2 regions of the Arthrobacter sp. YAF17 genome follow, and region 2 is predicted to be linked to the other one. Evidence: predicted binding sites of a transcription regulator. Region 2 holds the regulator's gene; the other holds the start of a gene.
What was found. Region 2 encodes LexA, which represses DNA repair genes until DNA is damaged. Its sites were predicted from a motif close to TCGAACANNTGTTCGA; they were not measured.

Region 1: the regulator LexA is predicted to act here: its motif matches at 1,881-1,896, upstream of AB4Y67_RS08490 (LysM peptidoglycan-binding domain-containing protein).

Annotation. Positions count from the first base shown of each region.
Region 1 is NZ_JBFRDB010000008.1:63,303-66,705, reverse strand. Features, by position in the region: gene AB4Y67_RS08505 (hypothetical protein) at 1-172, shown strand, start outside; gene AB4Y67_RS08500 (polyprenyl synthetase family protein) at 169-1,263, shown strand; gene AB4Y67_RS08495 (Rv2175c family DNA-binding protein) at 1,392-1,745, opposite strand; gene AB4Y67_RS08490 (LysM peptidoglycan-binding domain-containing protein) at 2,044-3,403, shown strand, end outside.
Region 2 is NZ_JBFRDB010000009.1:52,197-55,599, reverse strand. Features, by position in the region: gene AB4Y67_RS09030 (ATP-dependent DNA helicase) at 1-1,154, shown strand, start outside; gene lexA (transcriptional repressor LexA) at 1,363-2,112, opposite strand; gene AB4Y67_RS09020 (LysM peptidoglycan-binding domain-containing protein) at 2,454-2,906, shown strand; gene AB4Y67_RS09015 (histidinol-phosphate transaminase) at 3,047-3,403, shown strand, end outside.

The DNA of each region.
Region 1 (3,403 bases), on a different contig from region 2:
GGAACTTGAGGCACAAGGCTTCAAGGCCGTTCCGGGCGAAGCAGTGGGCGCGGTACCGTCCAAGGACTTCCTCCGCAGTGACAACGAAACGGTCAACATCTCGGTGGTGGAAACCGCCGGGGTATCCACCTTCACGATCGGCGCGAACGTCGCCGCCGAGTCCGTCAAGTGACCCTCGCGGAGCAGCTGCGCCTGGAGCAGACCGCGTTTGTTGCCGCCGTCGCCGGAAAGCTAACCGATTTCCTCACCACCCGCCAGGCGGTGATGTCCTCGATCTCCCCGGACATTGATCCGCTGATGGGATCCATTTCGAACCTGGTCACCGGCGGAAAGCGCCTGCGGGCATTGATGTGCTACTGGGGCTGGCGCGGCGCCGGTGGCGAGGCCGGAGCCGGCGAAGTGGTGACAGCAGGCTCCGCGCTGGAGCTCTTCCAGGCCGCAGCCCTGATCCATGACGACATCATCGACCGCTCGGACACCCGCAGGGGCGGCCCCAGCGTGCACCGGCGCTTCAGCGACCTGCACGAGACGCAGGGTTGGGCGCTGGACAGCGAACGGTTCGGCCACGCGGCCGCTATCCTGACCGGTGACCTGTGCCTGTCCTTCAGCGAGGAATCTTTTACCGAAATCGGGCAGAGCGCGGCGTCCGGAAGCCGGGCCCGGCTGATCTTCAACCTAATGCGGGCCGAGGTGATGGCAGGACAGTACCTGGACATCCTCGAGGAGGTCGCGGGTCCCAGGCGGGACCGCGCGGGAGCAGTCAGCCGGGCCCAGTCCATCATCCGGTTCAAGTCGGCCAAGTACTCCACCGAACATCCGCTGGCATTGGGCGGCGCACTGGCCGGCGCCCACGACGAGCTGCTGCGGGGCTACTCGGCGTTCGCCCTCCCGCTTGGCGAGGCTTTCCAGCTCCGCGACGACGTCCTGGGAGTCTTCGGCGACCCTGTCACCACGGGCAAACCGGCCGGAGACGATCTCCGAGAGGGCAAGCGGACCGTACTGATCGCCTTTGCCCTGGACCTGGCCAGTCAGGCCGACTCCACCTTCATCGACGAGAAGCTCGGCAGCCCCGGGCTGGACGACGCCGATGTGGACGAAATCCGCCGCATCATCGTAGAGTGCGGCGCACTCCAGGCCACGGAAACACTGATCGAGGAATTCGGCTACGCGGCTTTCTCCGCCCTGGACCTCCTGCCGCTGGATGAGCTGCCCAAGACTGCGCTCCGAAAGCTGGCGGAGGCCACGGTCAGCCGCGCGGCCTGATCCACGCAGCGGCACTCACTACTCAGCTCCACGCGCAACGCGGCGGCATTAACAAATGCGGGCCCTGCACCTCAGATTCGAGGTGCAGGGCCCGCATTTGGTTTAGGGACCGGGAAATTCCGGGGCGGCTACCAGGCCAGGGACTGCGCCCGGCGCCGGATTTCAGTTTTGCGCCCCTCGCGCAGGGCATCGATCGGCCGGCCACGCAGCGATTCATCCGGGGTAAACAGCCAGGTAATGAGTTCCTCGTCGGAATAGCCTGCGTCCGCGAGGACCACAATCGTTCCCTTAAGGCTCTCGACCGCATGACCGTCCTGAATGAATTCGGCAGGAACGCAACGGATCCGGCGTTCACCGACCCTCAATGCAGCCAACGCACGTTCATCAAGAAGTGCGTGAACCTTAGTAATCGAAACGTTCAGGAGCTGCGCGACATCGGGAAGGGGCAGCCATTCGCCCACCAGGCTTTCTACATTACTCACGGATCAAGATTGCCATGCCGGCGGGCCCTGCGCCTAGTCGGCGCCCGGCTATTAAATGGCCAATCTCCGGACGCGGCCCACGGGCCGAGTGCCGCCTCTCCGACCGACACTCCACGCGAGCGCATTTTCGGAATGTCAAACAGTTCTTGTGCTATTTGCCCATTTGTGAGAGATTCGCATGGATCACATTTGTAACAGTGATAACTTGAGTCACATTGGTAACACCAGTCACAGCGATAATTACGAGTAAGCCAGGCCAGACCCGCAGCGTTGGACGCTGAGAAGAGGATCTTCCCCCATGACGACGTCACGTTCGCCAAAGCCCAACCCGAGGCCCAGCCTGCCGATGATTGCGGCCACGACGGCGGCACTTCCCGCCGTCGTCCTTTCTTCCTTGGCGATCGCACAGCCGGCTGCGGCGGAATCGCGCCCCCGCGCCATCCCGGCCACGCTGGCCGCGGCCATTGAGGCACAGGCTCAGGGCCAGACCGCCAGGGCGCTGGCGTCGGCCCTGATTCCTGCCGGTTCCGTCCCGGTCACTGTTCCGTCCTCGTTCCGTCCTGCCCAGGTTTCCGCCCCGGCTGAGTACACAATCGCCCGCGGTGACACGATCAGCGGAATTGCCGGCAAATTTGGCCTGGACACCACACAGGTTCTGGCGTTGAACGGGCTGCAGGCAAACACCATCATCTACCCCGGCCAGAAGATCAAGCTCGAAGGCTCGGCCCCGGCGACTGCACCGGCGGCGCCGGCAGCCCCTGAAGCGCCGGCAGCTGCTGCCGGCGGCAGCGTCTACACCGTCAAGCCGGGCGACACCCTCGGCGTTATCGCGGCCCGACACGGCGTCAAGCTCTCCGAGGTGTTCGGCTGGAACGGGCTCAACATGGGTTCGATTATTTATCCCGGGCAGCAGATCAAGATCGGCGGCGGCACTGCTGCACCTGCGCCGTCGGCCCCCGCTGCTCCGGCCCCCGCCCCGGCCGCCCCCGCCCCGAGCGCACCGGCCCCGGCGGCCCCCGCGTCAGGGTCGTACACCATCAAGTCCGGCGACACCCTTTCCGGCATTGCCGCCAGGAACGGGGTCAAGCTCGCGGACATCCTCTCCGCCAACCGCCTGACGATGAGCAGCATCATCTACCCCGGCCAGAAACTCGCGCTCTCGGGGTCGTCCCTCGCTCCGGCCTCCACCCCTTCCACCCCGCCGCCTGCCACGGTGACGCCGCTGGTCCCGAGTACCTTCCTCGGCTTCACCTACCCGGCCGCCGTCGTCAGCTCCGCCAACCAGAACAAGGCCCTGTTGAACGCCTCGCCGGTGCCCAGCCGCGAACAGATGAAGACGATCGTGGCGGACACCGCCCGCCGCATGGGCGTTGACCCCTCGCTGGCCCTGGCCTTCGCCTTCCAGGAATCCAGCTTCGACCACCGCTCGGTCTCCCCCGCCAACGCGATCGGCACCATGCAGGTCATCCCGTCCTCGGGCCAGTGGGCCTCGGACCTGGTGGGCCGCCAGCTGAACCTGCTGGACCCTTATGACAACGCCACGGCGGGCGTCGCGATCATCCGCCAGCTGACCCGCACGAGCCCGGACCTGGACACCGCCATCGCGGGTTACTACCAGGGCCAGTACTCGGTCAGCAAGTACGGCATGTACGACGACA
Region 2 (3,403 bases):
ACAACGCCGCATCCAACCTCGAACTTGCCATTGAGGGCGTCCCCAGCGGGCTTATGCCCAACGGCCTCAACAGCGAACAGCTGGACTGCGTGGACCAGTTGCGGGACGCCTGCCGCGCCGCGCTCTCGGATTCCAAGGGGGACAGCGCGAACACGGCCGACGGCGGCCGCCAGCTCGCGCGCTCCCGGCTCATGGTGATCCTGGAACTCTGTGAACGGCTGCTGGCAGCACGCGAGAACCGCGAAGTGGTCTGGTTTTCCCGCAACAGCACCTTCGACCCGCAGCAGGGCTACTCCCAGCCCGACGAGTCCGCCCCGGCGCTGGTCAATATCGCCCCGCTCAGCGTTGCCGGGCGGCTCCGCGAGGGCCTGTTCGCGGACCACACGGTCATCCTCACCTCGGCCACCCTGGCGATCGGGTCCGCTTTCGAACCTGCTGCCGGCGGCCTGGGCCTGGTGGGTCCAGGCGCCCCGAGCTGGACCGGCGTCGACGTCGGCTCTCCGTTCGAATACCCCAAGCAGGGCATCCTGTACGTTGCCAAGCATCTGCCCAAGCCCGGCCGCGGCACGTCCCCGGAAGCGCTCGACGAACTCGAGAAGCTGATCCGGGCCTCCGGCGGCGGGGCGCTGTGCCTTTTCTCGTCGCGGCGCGCCGCCGAGGACGCTGCCGAGGCCTTGCGGCCACGGCTGGACATGAGCATCCTCTGCCAGGGGGATTCCACCATGACGGCGCTGGTGAAGCAGTTCGCCGACGAGCCGGACACCTGCCTCTTCGGCACCATGTCCCTGTGGCAGGGCGTCGACGTGCCGGGGACCTCCTGCCGCCTCGTAGTGATCGACCGGATCCCGTTCCCGCGGCCCGACGATCCCCTGATGACGGCGCGGTCCCGGGCCGTGGCCCAGGCCGGCGGCAACGGCTTCATGAGTGTTTCCGCGACCCACGCTGCCATCCGTCTGGCCCAGGGCGCGGGCCGACTGATCCGCACGACGACGGACAAGGGTGTGGTGGCTGTGCTGGACTCGCGGCTGTCCACCGAACGCTACGGGGGATTCCTCCGCGCCGCCCTGCCGCCGTTCTGGCCCACCACGGACCCCGCCATCGCCGTCGCGGCTCTGGAGCGGCTCGCGAAGGAATCAGGGCAGCCCGCCACGTAGCCCCGCCGGGTTGGGACCCTGCCGGGACATGTGACCGGGCCGGGATGCGGGTCCCCGCGGCGTCCGCGGATTTTCCGGGACCCTGCCGCCGCCGGGGTGCCAGTAACCGGGAGGAACGCGAAAGGCCCCGTCCGGCGTGAACTGGTCAACGCCGGCGGGGCCGTGTTCGCAGGGACTGGGCAGCTCTGAGCTGCCGGGAGGTTCAGTCCTAGAGGGAGCGCAGCACCGAGACGACTTTGCCCATAATGACGGCATGATCGCCGAGGATGGGCTCGTACTGGGTATTCTGCGGCAGCAGCCAGGTGTGGCCGTCACGCTGGCGGAAGGTCTTCACTGTTGCCTCGTCATCCAGCAGGGCGGCCACAATGTCACCATTGACAGCATCGCCCTGCCTGCGCACCACCACCCAGTCACCGTCGCAGATGGCCGCATCGATCATCGAGTCACCGGCGACCTTGAGCATAAAGAGCTCGCCGTGGCCCACCAGCTGGCGGGGCAGGGGCATAACGTCCTCAACCACCTGGTCGGCCAGGATCGGTCCGCCCGCGGCGATCCGGCCCACCAACGGCACCATGGCGGTATCCGTGGCACTGGCCAGCTCCGAAACAGACAAGCCGCCGACACTGCGCAGGCCGCTGGACTTCTCGACGCCTGAAATTTTCGCGGTTCCCTCATCGAGGGTCAACGGCATCAGCACTTCCATGGCCCGAGGGCGCTTGGGATCACGCCGCAAGTAGCCGAGCTTCTCGAGCTGCGAAAGCTGGTGGGTCACGCTGGAAAGGCTCGCGAGGCCCACCGTGTCGCCGATTTCGCGCATGGACGGCGGGTACCCGTTGTCCGTCACGGAGCGCTGGATGGTCTCCAGAATCTTCTTTTGCCGGACGGTAAGGCTCTTGGGTGGCCGGGCTGCCTGCGGGCTCCGCTGGGTGGCCCTGCCGCCAGTGGCTTGTGCTGCCATGTTCGCCAACGCCTTTCCGTTCCGCCCGGCCGCTGTGGCTGCAGCTGCCGGGAACTTCCGGCCTGAAATGTCAGACCCTGCTGATCAACTGCAGAAGTGGTTGTTCTTTGACTCAAACGTAGGCCAGCCACACAGCTTTTTCAAACATTTGTTCTAGCGAGTCTCGACAATGTTCGTCAATAAGTGCTAAAACAGAACTAGCAAGATTCGAATATGTGTTCTAGTTTGGCGCAGTTCGGTTGGAACAGGTTATTCGTCTCTTTGTTCGAAGGTCAGGCCGGTTGGCGGCGGGTACGTGGAGTACGCCGGGCGGCACAGTATGGTCCAGGAGGGCTCAGTTCATGTCAGCATCAAGCGCGTTTCACGACACTTTCGGCCGCGACTCATTCGGCGACTATGGCCGGCCCGGCACCGGCACCGGCAGCGGCACAGGTCAGCCCGGCCAGTCCGGCCCCAGCGGTCGTGCCGAACAGGCAAAGCAGGCGCCGCTTAAGCTCACCCGGCGGGGGCGCTTCGTCTTCATTGGGGTGCCGCTCATCCTGCTGGCCGCACTGGTTCTCTCCTTCAGCGGATTCCTCAACGCCCCGGCAAAGGCGGCGGACTCTGCCGCCGAGCTGTCGTTGACACCCACAGTCTCGGTAACGGTGCAGCCCGGCGAATCCTTGTGGGCCATCGCCGAGGCAGTGGCGCCCGAGCGCGATCCCCGCGACGTCGTCGCCGACATCATCCAGCTGAACAACCTCGAGGCCGCCCGCGTCGTGCCGGGCCAGGCGCTCTTCATTCCGTCCAACTAGTTCGTTCCGGCCAGGCAGCTCCATCCAGATAGCTCAGGGGTCCCGTCGCTTGAGGGTCTCGAGGCGTTCCGCAGGGCGCCGACAGCCCCGCAAAGCGTCACAGTTTCCGGGCCCGCCGCGAACTCACTTAAACTGGACAAGTGACTGACCAGTTAGAGCGCCTGAACCGACTTCCCCTCCGGACCAACCTGCGGGGCCTGACCCCCTACGGGGCACCGCAGCTGGACGTCCCCATCCTGCTCAACGTCAACGAGAACACCCACGGCGTCCCGGCCGACGTCCTCGCGGCCATCTCCGACGCCGTCACCATTGCCGCCGCCGGACTGAACCGCTATCCGGACCGCGAATTCACGGAACTGCGGGAGGCGCTGGCCGAATACCTCGGGCACGGACTGGCCGCGGACAACATCTGGGCCGCGAACGGCTCCAACGAGGTTCTCCAGCAGATCCTCCAGGCCTTCGGCGGTCCCGGCCGCACCGCCCTTGGTTTCCCTCCC